Regions from separate parts of the Pantoea sp. Ep11b genome, predicted to be linked through region 3. Evidence: predicted binding sites of a transcription regulator. Region 3 holds the regulator's gene; each other region holds the start of a gene.

Region 1 (5,251 bases), 1.5 Mb from region 3:
CAGAAGCTGCCCTGCCACGAGATAGGCTTTGTCAGCTCATAGGCGCGCTGCTGGGCGGCGGCCACATCCTCACCCAGCGCAGTGACACAGAGCACGCGGCCGCCGTTGGTCAGTACCCGATCCTCTTCCAGACGGGTTCCGGCATGGAAGACCTTACCATCCGCAACTTCTTCCAGTGGCAGACCATGGATCTGATCGCCCTGCGCGTAGTCACCCGGATAACCGCCTGCCGCCAGCACCACGCCCAGCGCAGGACGGGGATCCCACTCTGACGTTTTTTGATCCAGCTTACCGTCGCAGGCGGCCAGGCAAAGATCGACCAGATCCGACTGCAGGCGCAGCATGATCGGCTGCGTTTCCGGATCGCCAAAGCGGCAGTTGAATTCGATCACTTTCGGCTGACCGGTGTGATCGATCATCAGTCCGGCATAGAGAAAACCGGTGTAGACGTTGCCTTCAGCGGCCATGCCACGCACGGTCGGCCAGATAACCTGATCCATGACACGCTGGTGGATCTCATCCGTCACAACCGGAGCCGGTGAATAAGCCCCCATTCCGCCGGTATTCGGTCCGGTGTCGCCGTCGCCGACACGTTTATGATCCTGGCTGGTGGCCATCGGCAGCACATGTTCGCCATCGACCATAACGATAAAGCTGGCTTCTTCACCCTCAAGAAACTCTTCAATCACGATGCGGTGTCCGGCATCGCCAAAAGCGTTACCGGCCAGCATATCCTGCACCGCCTCTTCGGCTTCCTGCAGCGTCATCGCGACAATCACGCCTTTACCCGCCGCCAGGCCATCGGCCTTAATGACGATAGGCGCGCCTTTCTCGCGCAGCCAGGCCAGAGCCGGCTCAACTTCGGTGAAGTTCTGGTAAGCGGCGCTGGGGATCTGATGACGCGCCAGGAAATCCTTGGTAAACGCTTTCGATCCTTCCAGCTGTGCAGCGGCCTGGGTCGGGCCAAAGATTTTAAGCCCGGCCTCACGGAAAGCATCGACCACGCCAATCACCAGCGGGGCTTCCGGCCCGACAATCGTCAGATCGATCTTTTCACGCCGGGCAAACTCAAGCAGGGCAGGGATATCGGTCGCGCTGATGGCGACATTCTGCAATGCTGGCTCCAGTGCCGTTCCGGCGTTACCCGGCGCAACGAACACGGTTTCCGCCAGCGGCGACTGAGCGGCTTTCCAGGCCAGCGCATGTTCACGTCCGCCGTTGCCGATTACTAAAATTTTCATCTGTTACTCTCCGGAGTGATTAATGGCGGAAGTGGCGCATGTCGGTGAAGATCATGGCAATGCCGTGCTCATCCGCAGCCGCGATCACTTCTTCATCGCGGATAGAGCCGCCAGGCTGGATCACACAGCTCACACCCACTGCGGCTGCGGCATCAATACCGTCGCGGAAGGGGAAGAACGCATCCGACGCCATCGCCGAGCCTTTAACTTCCAGACCTTCATCACCTGCTTTAATACCCGCAATCTTCGCGGAATAGACGCGGCTCATCTGCCCGGCGCCGATACCGATCGTCATACCGTCGCGTGCATAAACGATGGCGTTCGATTTCACAAATTTGGCCACCTTCCAGCAGAACAGCGCATCACGCAGCTCCTGTTCTGACGGCTGACGCTTGCTGACCACGCGCAGCTGGCTGGCGTCGACCATGCCGAGATCGCGATCCTGAACCAGCAGGCCGCCGTTCACACGTTTGAAATCCAGCGCCGCCGTGCGGGTCTGCCACTGACCGCAAATCAGCACACGAACGTTCTGCTTAGTTGCGGTGATTTTCAGGGCCGCATCGGAAACGGCCGGAGCGATGATCACCTCGACGAACTGACGGCTGATAATCGCCTGCGCCGTTGCTTCATCCAGCTCGCGGTTAAAGGCGATGATGCCACCGAATGCGGAGGTCGGGTCGGTCTGATAAGCGCGGTCATAGGCTGACAGCAGGCTGTCACCGGTTGCCACGCCGCAGGGGTTGGCATGCTTGACGATAACGCAGGCGGGCTCGCTGAACTCTTTCACACACTCCAGCGCCGCGTCTGTGTCGGCAATGTTGTTATAAGAGAGTGCCTTGCCCTGAACCTGTTGCGCCGTCGCTACCGAGGCTTCAGCAATGTTCTCTTCTATATAGAAGGCGGCATCCTGATGGCTGTTTTCACCGTAGCGCATATCCTGCTTCTTAATGAAGTTCAGATTCAGGGTACGAGGGAAGCGGCCGGCAGGCTGATTACGTTCGCCGTGATAGGCGGGCACAAGACTGCCGAAGTAGTTAGCGATCATGCTGTCGTACGAGGCAGTGTGTTCAAACGCCTTAATCGCCAGATCGAATCGGGTCTCAAGCGTCAGGCCATTCTCATGGGCATCCATCTCAGCGATGATCGCCTCGTAGTCGCCACTGCTGACCACGATAGCCACATCCTTATGGTTCTTGGCAGCCGAGCGCACCATGGTCGGGCCGCCGATATCAATGTTCTCTACGGCATCTTCCAGTGAGCATCCTTCACGGGCAACCGTCTGTGCAAAGGGATAAAGATTAACGACCACCATGTCGATTGGGCTGATGTCATGCTGCGCCATGATGGCATCATCCTGGCCGCGACGACCTAAAATGCCGCCATGCACTTTCGGATGCAGGGTTTTGACACGTCCATCCATCATTTCCGGGAAGCCGGTGTAGTCAGAGACTTCGGTGACAGCCAGACCCGCCTCTGCCAGCAGGCGAGCGGTTCCACCTGTAGAGAGCAGTTCAACACCGCGATGGGAGAGCGCCTGAGCAAATTCGAGGATACCGGCTTTGTCAGAGACACTGAGCAAGGCGCGGCGTACAGGACGAGGTTGTTGCATGGTGGTTTATCCCTTGGCTTTGTTTCGCGTATATAAGAGCGTTACATCAGGTTTTAGCGCACTTTTCTCTTCTCTATAAGAAGTAAAAAATCAAAAACCTCAGGTAACGCCCCGAAAAGGGGTAGCCGTAACGCTGTCCGGCATTGTAGCGAAAACGTTTGCGTGATGCTCGTCTAAATTCATCTCACCCATGCAGTGTGGATAACATTGTGCGTAACTGCGTATAACAGCGGCTTTTGCTGTGGAATGCAGCGAACACGCTTTTTTATGCAATTTATGGGTTGCGCCGCCTGAACAACTCCCTATAATGCGCCTCCATCAACACGGCACACCGGCAACGGGAAGCGCGTTGAAGGCACAGGAGACTGCGCCGCCGGAGAAAACTTCTGAAAAAAAGAGGTTGACTCTGAAGGAGGAAAGCGTAATATACGCCACCTCGCGACAGGACGCTAACGCACTGTTCGCACTGCTCTTTAACAATTTATCAGACAATCTGTGTGGGCACTCGCAGGATTGATATCAGCGTCTCCGGACGCAAAAAATATCAAAGCCTCACGAGTGAACACATAATGAAATTCATTATGACGTTTTACAGATGAGCATCGCTGCACTCGTTGCAGCAAATCAAACTTTAAATTGAAGAGTTTGATCATGGCTCAGATTGAACGCTGGCGGCAGGCCTAACACATGCAAGTCGGACGGTAGCACAGAGGAGCTTGCTCCTCGGGTGACGAGTGGCGGACGGGTGAGTAATGTCTGGGGATCTGCCCGATAGAGGGGGATAACCACTGGAAACGGTGGCTAATACCGCATAACGTCGCAAGACCAAAGAGGGGGACCTTCGGGCCTCTCACTATCGGATGAACCCAGATGGGATTAGCTAGTAGGCGGGGTAATGGCCCACCTAGGCGACGATCCCTAGCTGGTCTGAGAGGATGACCAGCCACACTGGAACTGAGACACGGTCCAGACTCCTACGGGAGGCAGCAGTGGGGAATATTGCACAATGGGCGCAAGCCTGATGCAGCCATGCCGCGTGTATGAAGAAGGCCTTCGGGTTGTAAAGTACTTTCAGCGGGGAGGAAGGCGGTGCGGTTAATAACCGTGCCGATTGACGTTACCCGCAGAAGAAGCACCGGCTAACTCCGTGCCAGCAGCCGCGGTAATACGGAGGGTGCAAGCGTTAATCGGAATTACTGGGCGTAAAGCGCACGCAGGCGGTCTGTTAAGTCAGATGTGAAATCCCCGGGCTTAACCTGGGAACTGCATTTGAAACTGGCAGGCTTGAGTCTCGTAGAGGGGGGTAGAATTCCAGGTGTAGCGGTGAAATGCGTAGAGATCTGGAGGAATACCGGTGGCGAAGGCGGCCCCCTGGACGAAGACTGACGCTCAGGTGCGAAAGCGTGGGGAGCAAACAGGATTAGATACCCTGGTAGTCCACGCCGTAAACGATGTCGACTTGGAGGTTGTTCCCTTGAGGAGTGGCTTCCGGAGCTAACGCGTTAAGTCGACCGCCTGGGGAGTACGGCCGCAAGGTTAAAACTCAAATGAATTGACGGGGGCCCGCACAAGCGGTGGAGCATGTGGTTTAATTCGATGCAACGCGAAGAACCTTACCTACTCTTGACATCCAGCGAACTTTCCAGAGATGGATTGGTGCCTTCGGGAACGCTGAGACAGGTGCTGCATGGCTGTCGTCAGCTCGTGTTGTGAAATGTTGGGTTAAGTCCCGCAACGAGCGCAACCCTTATCCTTTGTTGCCAGCGATTCGGTCGGGAACTCAAAGGAGACTGCCGGTGATAAACCGGAGGAAGGTGGGGATGACGTCAAGTCATCATGGCCCTTACGAGTAGGGCTACACACGTGCTACAATGGCGCATACAAAGAGAAGCGACCTCGCGAGAGCAAGCGGACCTCACAAAGTGCGTCGTAGTCCGGATCGGAGTCTGCAACTCGACTCCGTGAAGTCGGAATCGCTAGTAATCGTGGATCAGAATGCCACGGTGAATACGTTCCCGGGCCTTGTACACACCGCCCGTCACACCATGGGAGTGGGTTGCAAAAGAAGTAGGTAGCTTAACCTTCGGGAGGGCGCTTACCACTTTGTGATTCATGACTGGGGTGAAGTCGTAACAAGGTAACCGTAGGGGAACCTGCGGTTGGATCACCTCCTTACCTTAAGATACCTTCCGGCGCAGTGCTCACACAGATTGTCTGATAAAAAGTAACGAGCAGAAAAAACCTCTACAGGCTTGTAGCTCAGGTGGTTAGAGCGCACCCCTGATAAGGGTGAGGTCGGTGGTTCAAGTCCACTCAGGCCTACCAAATTTCTTCTCATGCTGCGTTATGCGCGCGGTCGTTTACCCCGGTAAACTTCCCTTCCGCATGCCTTGCCTGAAAA
Region 2 (5,251 bases), 1.8 Mb from region 3:
TTTAACCATCAGGGCGCGCTGGCTAACCTGACGGCCGCCATTAATACGGCCGGTTCCAATATTCAGAGCCTGAATACCGAAGAGCGTGATGGCCGCGTTTACAGCGCCTTTATCCGCCTGACCGCACGCGACCGCGTCCATCTGGCGAATATCATGCGCAAAATCCGCGTGATGCCGGATGTGATCAAAGTCCACCGCAACCGTAATTAGTGCATGAACGATCAACGTTTTGCCCGGATACAGACGATGCTGGCCCTGCGCCAGCACGATCTCACGGTCTGTATGGAGAAGGTGCATAAGCCGCATAACGTTTCCGCTGTGATCCGCACCGCCGATGCCGTCGGCATCCATGAGGTGCATGCGGTCTGGCCCAGCGAGCGGATGCGCACCCAGGCTTCTGCATCCGCTGGCAGCAACAGCTGGGTCAAGGTCGTTACCCACCCCACTATCGGCGATGCCGTTAATCAGCTCCGTCAGCAGAAGATGCAGGTGTTAGCTACCCATCTCTCCGCTGATGCCGTAGATTTCCGCGAGATCGACTATACCCTGCCGACCTGCATCCTGATGGGTCAGGAAAAAACCGGTATCACCGAAGAAGCCCTGGCGCTGGCCGATCGGCAAATCGTGATTCCGATGGTGGGCATGGTGCAGTCGCTGAATGTCTCCGTCGCCTGCGCGCTTATCCTCTATGAAGCTCAGCGGCAGCGGCAGAATGCAGGACTCTACCTGCGCGACCACAGCCTGCTGGATGACGGAGAGCAGCAGCGCCTGCTGTTTGAAGGCGGCTTCCCGGTGCTGGCAAGAGTCGCAAAACAGAAAGGCTTACCCTATCCGCGCATCAATGCGCAGGGGGAAATCGACGCCGATCCCAGCTGGTGGGCGACCATGCAGTCAACCGGTAAACAAAGATGAAAGGCCGTCTGCTGGATGCCATCCCGCTCAGTACCCTGACTGGCGTCGGTGCCAGCCAGGCGGCAAAGCTGGCCAGGATTGGCCTGCACACCATTCAGGACCTTCTGCTTCACCTCCCGCTGCGTTACGAAGATCGTACCCAACTCTATGCGATTGACGATCTGCTGCCCGGCATCTGGGCCACCGTAGAGGGCGAGGTGCTGCACACCGACATCACCTTTGGCCGCCGCCGGATGATGGTCTGTCAGATCAGCGATGGCAGCGGCGTTCTGACGATGCGCTTCTTCAATTTCAACGCGGGCATGAAGAATAATCTCTCGCCAGGCCGTCGCGTCACCGCCTATGGCGAAATTAAACGCGGCCAGCGTGGCGCGGAGATTATCCACCCCGAATACCGCATTCAGGGCGAACAGAGCAATGTGACGCTGGAAGAGACCCTGACGCCGGTCTATCCCACCACCGAAGGGATTCGTCAGGCCACGCTGCGTAATCTCACCGATCAGGCGCTGACGCTGCTGGAGAGCTGCCCGATTGCCGAACTGCTGCCGCAGGAGCTGAGCAGCGGGCTGATCAGCCTGCCTGATGCGCTCCGCACGCTGCATCGTCCACCGCCCGATCTCAGGCTCAGTGAGCTGGAGAGTGGCCGTCATCCGGCACAGCGCCGGTTGATTCTGGAAGAGCTGCTGGCGCACAACCTCAGTATGCTGGCGGTGCGCGCCGGTGCGCAGCGTTACTATGCGCTGCCGATGCCGCCACGGCACACTCTCAGCGACCAGCTGCTGGCCGCGCTGCCCTTTTCACCCACCCGCGCCCAGGCGCGCGTGGTGACGGAGATAGAACAGGATCTGGCCAACGATTTTCCGATGATGCGGCTGGTGCAGGGCGATGTCGGCTCCGGCAAGACTCTGGTCGCCGCACTCGCGGCGCTGAATGTGATCGCGCACGGCAGGCAGGTCGCGCTGATGGCGCCGACCGAGCTGCTGGCTGAACAGCACGCCAGCAACTTCCGTCAGTGGTTTGCGCCGCTGGGAATTGAAGTCGGCTGGCTGGCCGGTAAACAGAAAGGCAAAGCCCGTCAGGCGCAGCAGGAGGCGATAGCCAGCGGTCAGGTGGCGATGGTAGTCGGCACCCATGCGCTGTTCCAGGAGCAGGTCCGGTTCAGCGGGCTGGCGCTGGTTATTATTGATGAGCAGCACCGGTTTGGCGTCCACCAGCGACTGGCGCTGTGGGAAAAGGGCGAAGAGCAGGGTTTTCATCCGCATCAGCTGATCATGACCGCCACGCCGATCCCGCGCACCCTGGCGATGACCGCCTATGCCGACCTGGATACCTCCACCATCGACGAGCTGCCGCCGGGACGTACGCCGGTGACCACGGTGGCTATCCCGGACTCCCGGCGTGATGAGATCGTGGCCCGGGTTGAGCACGCCTGTCGCGAAGGACGCCAGGCCTATTGGGTCTGCACCCTGATCGAAGAGTCAGACCTGCTGGAAGCCCAGGCGGCGGAGGCGAGCTGGGAATCGCTGAAAACCGCGCTGCCCGGCCTGAACATCGGGCTGGTGCATGGCCGGATGAAACCGGCAGAGAAACAGGCCGTCATGCAGGCGTTCAAGGCCAATGAGCTACAGCTTCTGGTCGCGACCACCGTTATTGAGGTAGGCGTGGATGTGCCTAATGCCAGCCTGATGATCATCGAAAACCCGGAGCGGTTGGGGCTGGCACAGCTGCATCAGCTGCGCGGACGCGTAGGCCGCGGTGCCGTGGCTTCTCACTGCGTGCTGCTCTACAAAGCGCCCCTGAGCAAGACGGCGCAGAAGCGTCTGCAGGTGCTGCGCGACAGCAATGACGGCTTTGTCATTGCCCAGTTCGATCTGGAGATCCGCGGCCCCGGTGAGCTGCTGGGCACGCGCCAGACCGGAAACGCCGAATTTAAAGTCGCTGACCTGCTACGCGATCAGGCGATGGTGCCGGAAGTGCAGCGCGTGGCGCGCCATATCCATCAACACTATCCCGAACAGGCCAGCGCCCTGATTGAACGCTGGCTGCCAGAGAACACCCGCTACACCAACGTCTGAATAAAATCCCGCTAATAGAGCCCTGTTATCCTCACGGGCAAACGATTGCTTTTAGCCTGCGGATGATTACAATCGCCACACACTTTTTCGGGAAGAACAGAAGATGTCCATCACTCCACAATCAGACCAGCCCTCCGCCAGGCACAGCGAACTGATTTACCGTCTTGAAGATCGTCCACCACTGCCGCAGACGCTGTTTGCCGCCGGTCAGCACCTGCTGGCGATGTTCGTTGCGGTGATTACCCCCGCGATTCTGATTTGTCAGGCGCTGGGCCTGCCCGCAGAGGATACCCGGCACGTTATCAGCATGTCGCTGTTTGCCTCGGGCGTCGCCTCGCTGCTGCAAATCAAAACCTGGGGACCGGTGGGATCGGGCCTGCTGTCGATTCAGGGCACCAGCTTTAACTTCGTCACGCCGCTAATCATGGGCGGGATGGCGCTGAAAAATGGCGGGGCTGACGTTCCCGCCATGATGGCCGCCCTGTTTGGCACGCTGATGGTCGCCTCCTGTACCGAAATGGTGTTGTCGCGCGTCCTGCATCTGGCGCGCCGGATTATTACACCGCTGGTTTCCGGTATCGTGGTGATGATTATCGGCCTGTCGCTGATTCAGGTAGGACTGACCTCGATTGGCGGTGGCTTCAGTGCCATCAGCGACCACACCTTCGGCGCGCCAAAGAATCTGATGCTGGCGGGGGCCGTGCTGCTGGTGATTGTGCTGCTTAACCGGCAGAAAAATCCCTACCTGCGCGTGGCCTCGCTGGTGATTGCGATGGCGGTGGGTTATCTGCTGGCCTGGGCGATGGGCATGCTGCCTGCTGCGGGCTTACCGGCCGATCAGCCGCTGATTGTGGTGCCTGCCCCGCTCTACTATGGTCTGGGCTTTGACTGGAATCTGCTTATCCCGCTGATGCTGGTGTTTATGGTGACCTCCCTGGAGACCATCGGCGATATCACCGCGACGTCCGATGTCTCCGAGCAGCCGGTCAGCGGCCCGCTCTATATGAAACGCCTGAAAGGGGGCGTGCTGGCGAATGGCCTTAACTCTTTTGTTTCCGCGCTGTTCAATACTTTCCCGAACTCCTGCTTCGGCCAGAACAACGGGGTGATTCAGCTGACCGGTGTGGCCAGCCGCTACGTCGGCTTTGTGGTGGCGCTGATGCTGATTGTACTGGGGCTGTTCCCGGCGGTCAGCGGTCTGGTGCAGCTGATCCCTGAACCGGTGCTCGGCGGTGCCACCATCGTGATGTTCGGCACCATTGCCGCGTCGGGCGTCCGCATCGTGTCACGCGAGCCGCTTAACCGTCGCGCCATCATGATTATCGCCCTGTCGCTGGCGGTGGGCCTGGGCGTTTCGCAGCAGCCGCTGATCCTACAGTTTGCGCCGGACTGGCTGAAAACCCTGCTCTCTTCCGGTATTGCGGCGGGCGGTATCACCGCGATCGTCCTCAACCTGATTTTCCCGCAGGAGAAGTAAGGCCACGGGCAGGCTCCGGCCTGCCTGCTAATTATTCGGATTTACATCCAGGCTGTTGAGCTGTAACGGGAATTCAGGCATAACAACCTCTCACCGGATTCAACTCGGGAAGGATGCAATGAAATTTCTTGGAAAGTTTTTCCTCACCCTGCTTTTGCTGCTGCTGTTCACCCTGGTGGTGATCTATGTTCTGCTGCAGACACACTGGGGTGCAGGCTGGTTCAGCCGTTGGGTGAGCGACAAAACCGAATGGCATCTCTCCCTGAGTAAAATTGAACACAATTTCTCTTCCCCCTCTCACATCATTCTGGATGACTTCAGCTTTGGTCACGACGGGCAGCCTGCGGTACTGGTCGCCAGACGGGTCGATCTCGGCCTGGCGCTGATCCAGTTCAGCGATCCGCTGCACTTCAGCAGCCTGGAACTGCGCGATGGCGAGGTGAATCTGGCCAATCTGACGCAGGGCAGCGCACTGCCGATTCAGGCCGACCGCCTGCAACTCAATAATATGCGTGTCGACAGCCCCAACACCGCGCTGCCGCTGCTCGCCCGCCAGGTGAATGGCGGCATCATGCCGTGGAAACCCGTTGCCCTAGATATGCTGGGCCGCGATGCCCGCTTCCAGATGAGCGCGGGCAGCATGACGCTGAATGAAGTACCGGCTGAAAACGTCCTGATCCAGGGCAGCGTTTCCCAGGGCCGGATGCGCATCGACAATATGGGGGCCGACCTGGCGCGCGGTTCCATGACCGGTAACGGTGAACGCGATGCCCGGGGCAACTGGAAG
Region 3 (5,251 bases):
TGCGCGTTGGCGATCTGCAACGTTCAATTGATTTCTACACTCGTGTACTGGGCATGCGCGTGCTGCGTCAGAGCGAAAATACCGAATATAAATACACCCTGGCGTTTGTGGGTTACACCGACGAAAGCGAAGGTGCCGTGATCGAACTGACCTATAACTGGGGCGTGGACAAATATGATCTGGGCAATGCCTATGGTCACATCGCACTGGGCGTGGATGACGCGGCAGCAGCCTGCGAACGTATCCGCAAAGATGGCGGTAACGTCACGCGTGAAGCCGGTCCGGTTAAAGGCGGCTCCACCATTATCGCCTTTGTCGAAGATCCCGATGGTTACAAAATCGAGCTGATCGAAAACAAAGATGCCGGTAAAGGTCTCGGCAACTAAACCTGCCTGTCAGCCTGCCCGTCCGGGCGGGCTGAATCCCCTTCTCTGCGCTTCATCTGCTGCACCCGGCCCCGTTTTTTGCCATAATGCGCGCTGCCCTTTTTCTGCAGCGAGATCCTGATGTCTGAATCGAATTCCCCTAATGCACTCAATCAACGTTTCCGTGGCTTCTACCCGGTGGTGATCGACGTCGAAACCGCGGGTTTCAATGCGCAGACCGATGCGTTACTGGAAATTGCCGCTATCACGCTGAAAATGGATGAAGAGGGGTGGATTGAGATTGATCAGACGCTGCATTTCAACGTCGAACCCTTTGCCGGATCGCTGCTGCATCCTGAGGCCCTGGCCTTTACCGGTATTGACCCCAGCAATCCCCTGCGGGGCGCGGTCAGCGAGTATGAAGCGCTGCACGCGATCTTCAAAATGGTCCGCAAAGGCATTAAGGACAGCGGCTGTAACCGCGCCATTATGGTGGCGCACAACGCCACGTTTGACCTGAACTTTATGTCCGCCGCAGCTGAACGCGCCAGCCTGAAGCGCAATCCATTTCATCCGTTCGCCACCTTTGACACCGCAGCCCTGAGTGGACTGGTGCTGGGTCAGACCGTGCTGGCGAAAGCTTGTATTGCGGCGGGGATGGAGTTTGACAGTACGCAGGCGCACTCCGCGCTCTATGACACTCAGCAGACGGCGACTCTGTTCTGCGAGCTGGTTAACCGCTGGAAACGCCTGGGTGGCTGGCCTCTGCCCTTTGCCGGTGAGGCTGCTGACGCCGGAGAATCTGCGTAATCCTGCACAATGAAAAAGGCCGACGTGATGTCGGCCTTTTCTTTATTCTGCTTCTTTAAATTTTTCTGCGGTCTCTTTGATCAGCGACTGCAGTTCACCGCGCTGCAGCATCTCAACAATGATGTCGCATCCGCCGACCAGTTCGCCATCCACCCAGAGCTGCGGGAAGGTTGGCCAGTTAGCGTATTTCGGCAGCTCGGCACGAATGTCCGGGTTCTGCAGAATATCCACGTAAGCAAAACGCTCACCACAGGCTGACAGCGCCTGCACCGCCTGCGCAGAGAAACCGCAGCTTGGCAGTTTCGGGGAACCTTTCATGTACAGCAGGATCGGATTTTCTGCGATCTGGCGCTGAATTTTTTCTACAGTACTCATAATTGCCTTCCTTAATTCGCGACTTCGTGTTTGTTTATTGTAGCGACTTCACAGCGTGACTGAAAACGAGATTTTGCCTGCTGCCCGCCTGAATAGCCATCATGGTTAAGTTATGCCGCAATGCGTTACGTTTCCTGATGATTAACAGCGGGTAACAGATTAATAATTCGTAATAAATTTGCTGATATAAGATGCTGAAAATGTTCATTTTCAGCGCAATTTCAGCGGTTACAAAGATTAATAATAAAAGACCTTACTGTTTTTAAAAGAACTGGACTAGAATGGCCTGGGCGCTGATCCTCGATCAGATTAATCTCAACTTTGTCACGGTGCGTAGTGGCCATGACAACTTAACTTACTTACGGACTATGCGTTTAATCATTACGCTTTTCATGCTGGCCTTTGCGCAACTGTTTTTCAACACCGCCGCCGCGTCGCCTCACACGCCGGTGAACGTCAGTTCGCATAAAGCAGAGAAAAAGAGTGCGCGCGACGATGAGCGTCGTAAGCGCCGCCCGGTCAAAACGGTCACGAAAAAACCGCGTGTCACGCCTGTTCAGAAACTCAAAACTAAAAAACAGAAAAAAGCTGAACTCACCGCGACACAGACACCCGCTAAGAAGACCTCGCTTAAAACCGCCCGCATCAGCAAGAATCACGAAAAGAAACGCTATGGTCATCAGCGTGCGCTGAAAACCGCCGACGCGGATACCCGCGAAACCGGCACCATTAAAATGAGCAAATCTCACCGCCAGCGTTACCAGAAGGCGCGTGAAACGGCGATGACCAAGCTGATGGGTCAGCTGGGAAAACCCTATCAGTGGGGCGGAACGTCTCCGCACACCGGTTTCGACTGCAGCGGTCTGGTCTGGTACGCCTATAAGGATCTGGTGAAGTTTAAGATCCCGCGTACCGCCAATGAGATGTACCACCTGCGTGACGCCGCGCCGATCAAGCGTGAGTCGCTGGAGAAAGGCGATCTGGTCTTCTTCCGCATCAATGGCCGCGGCACCGCCGATCATGTCGGAGTTTACCTGGGTGACGGCAAGTTTATTCAATCGCCCCGCACCGGCAAAGATATCCAGATCAGCGCATTAGGGGAAGATTACTGGCAGCGCCACTACATCGGCGCCCGCCGGGTGATGACGCCGAAAACGATCCGCTGAACAGCAGCAGAGTCAGAAAAAAAGCCGGGAAAATCCCGGCTTTTTTTATCAGTGCAGAATGGCGGTAAAACTAAAGGCCACAATCATCAGCAGACAGCCAACGGTGGTCATTAATGCCAGTTTGAGGTCGGTACTCACGGCTTGCTCCTTAGTCACACAGTTCACAGGGTTATTTCATTTTCCCACACGACCCGGTAAAAATCTCGTGTTATCCGTCCAGCCTTGTTAGAATCCCGCCTTTGTTGCGCAACGCGCGCAACGCTGATTCCGTTTGCACCTTTTTTCAGGCGTGATTTCCGTCGCCCGCGGTCAGATTACCGGCCAGCAACGCTGCATTTTTGCGAAAAAAACCCTGAGCAGACGCAAACGTTTAACACTACGCTTATCAGAGAGTTAGATAAGCACCGGAGTCTGATTTACATGGCAACAATAAAAGATGTGGCAAAACGCGCTGGCGTCTCCACGACCACCGTTTCGCACGTCATTAATAAAACCCGCTTTGTCGCTGAAGAGACGCGCGAAGCGGTCTGGCAGGCGATCAAGGAACTGCACTACTCACCGAGCGCCGTGGCACGCAGCCTGAAAGTGAACCACACCCGCACGCTGGGGCTGCTGGCCACCTCCAGCGAAGCGCCCTACTTCGCTGAAATTATCGAAGCCGTCGAGAATCACTGCTTCGATAAGGGCTATACGCTGATCCTGGGGAATGCCCACAACGATCTGCAAAAGCAGCGCGCCTATCTCAGCATGATGGCGCAGAAGCGCGTGGATGGCCTGCTGGTGATGTGCTCCGAATACCCGGACGACCTGCTGCAGATGCTTGAAGAGAATCGCAACATCCCGATGGTGGTGATGGACTGGGGCGAATCCCGCGCCGACTTCACTGACACAGTGCTGGACAACGCCTTCCAGGGCGGTTATCTGGCCGGCCGCTATCTGATTGAGCGCGGGCACCGTGATATTGGCGCCATTCCCGGCCAGATGGAGCGCAATACCGGGGGTGGCCGTCATGCCGGTTTCCTGAAGGCGCTGGAAGAGGCAAATATCCAGCCGCGCGCCGAGTGGATCGTTCAGGGCGACTTCGAGCCGGAGTCTGGCTATCAGGCCATGCAGCAGATTCTGTCGCAGAAGCAGCGCCCTACGGCGGTATTCTGTGGCGGTGACATCATGGCAATGGGGGCGATTTGCGCCGCCGACGAGATGGGATTACGCGTTCCTCAGGATATTTCGGTGATCGGGTATGACAATGTGCGCAACGCGCGCTATTTCGCGCCAGCCCTGACTACCGTCCATCAGCCGAAAGCCCAGCTGGGCGAAAAGGCGCTGGATATGCTGCTGGACCGCATTACCAGCAAGCGTGAAGTGTCGCAGACCATCGAGGTTCACCCGACGCTGATCGAACGTCGTTCCGTCGCCGATGGCCCGTTCCGCGACTACCGGCGTTAATCCTCGCTTAACCACTCCTGATTAAGCGTCTGCGCATCACCCAGATAGCTGAGCAACCAGCCTGTCGCCGGTGATGCACGATCTTCTGCCCAGCTGACGCAGCACGGACTGTCCGGAAACGGAACCGGCAGCGTCAGCTCGGCCAGATCGCCACTGTCGAGCAGCGGTCTGGCCAGATGGCCGGGCACCATCGCCACACACAATCCCGCCTGCACACACTCCAGCCCGGTCTGCCACTCCGGCACCACCAGCCTGCGCTGATTGTCCAGCGTCCACGTCATCCGGCGCGGCAGCGCCCGCGAGGTATCTTCCAGCACCAGCGACGGCCAGCTGCGCAGCGTGTCATCATCTATCTGGCTCGCCTGCGTCAGGGGATGATCGGGCGCGACCACGCAGCGCCAGTTCAGGGTGCCCATATCGCGAAAGGCAAAACGCCCGCCTACCGGAATCGCCTGAGTGGCGCCAATCGCGATCTCCACCCGCCCATCGGCCAGCGCATCCCAGACGCCATTGAACACTTCATAACTGATGCTCAGCTCCATATCCGGGAAGTGGCGATAGAAATCTTTGACCAGCTGTCGGGTACGCTGCGGTTTAGCGATGCGATCGACGGCGATGCTCAGCTGACCACGCCAGCCATTCGCCAGCTGCTGACACTGTCGGCGGGTAGCGAGCATTTTTTTGATAACGCTGCGCCCTTCCCGCACAAAATGTTCGCCTGCCGGGGTCAGCACCACTTCCCGATGCTGACGTTCGAACAGCGGGACCGCCAGCCAGGTCTCAAGCTGACGCACGGTGTAGCTGATGGCAGAGGGCACCCGATGTAGCTCCTGTGCTGCTGCGCTGAAGCTGCCGCCGCGGGCCACCGCGTCAACCACCTCTAATGCATATTCCGACCACATAATCTGCCTTCAAAATTTTTAACAGCAATCGGCAAATATTAGCGTTTCACAGCGGCAAACGCACCTTTTACACTCTGCCGCGTTCATTCTGCAAAAATGAGAATCAGATGTTATCGAATAAAGGATTTATGCCCTATCTTGCCCTGCTGAGTATGCTGGGCTTTCTGGCTACGGATATGTACCTGCC

Evidence for each region. The regulator PurR, encoded in region 3, represses purine synthesis genes. The targets are predictions, from matches to a motif close to CANGCAAACGTTTGCNTG.
Region 1: the regulator PurR is predicted to act here: its motif matches at 2,998-3,015, upstream of purH (bifunctional phosphoribosylaminoimidazolecarboxamide formyltransferase/IMP cyclohydrolase).
Region 2: the regulator PurR is predicted to act here: its motif matches at 3,022-3,039, upstream of AB1748_RS01775 (NCS2 family protein).

The regions. Positions count from the first base shown of each region.
Region 1 covers NZ_CP160631.1:667,373-672,623, forward strand. Annotated here, with positions in the region: gene purD (phosphoribosylamine--glycine ligase) at 1-1,241, opposite strand, end outside; gene purH (bifunctional phosphoribosylaminoimidazolecarboxamide formyltransferase/IMP cyclohydrolase) at 1,261-2,850, opposite strand; rRNA gene AB1748_RS03120 (16S ribosomal RNA) at 3,484-5,025, shown strand; tRNA gene AB1748_RS03125 (tRNA-Ile) at 5,099-5,175, shown strand.
Region 2 covers NZ_CP160631.1:353,170-358,420, forward strand. Annotated here, with positions in the region: gene spoT (bifunctional GTP diphosphokinase/guanosine-3',5'-bis pyrophosphate 3'-pyrophosphohydrolase) at 1-210, shown strand, start outside; gene trmH (tRNA (guanosine(18)-2'-O)-methyltransferase TrmH) at 214-912, shown strand; gene recG (ATP-dependent DNA helicase RecG) at 909-2,987, shown strand; gene AB1748_RS01775 (NCS2 family protein) at 3,091-4,464, shown strand; gene AB1748_RS01780 (AsmA family protein) at 4,583-5,251, shown strand, end outside.
Region 3 covers NZ_CP160631.1:2,144,736-2,149,986, reverse strand. Annotated here, with positions in the region: gene gloA (lactoylglutathione lyase) at 1-386, shown strand, start outside; gene rnt (ribonuclease T) at 507-1,175, shown strand; gene AB1748_RS10215 (Grx4 family monothiol glutaredoxin) at 1,218-1,553, opposite strand; gene AB1748_RS10210 (C40 family peptidase) at 1,919-2,716, shown strand; gene AB1748_RS10205 (YnhF family membrane protein) at 2,765-2,854, opposite strand; gene purR (HTH-type transcriptional repressor PurR) at 3,137-4,162, shown strand; gene punR (DNA-binding transcriptional activator PunR) at 4,159-5,064, opposite strand; gene punC (purine nucleoside transporter PunC) at 5,172-5,251, shown strand, end outside.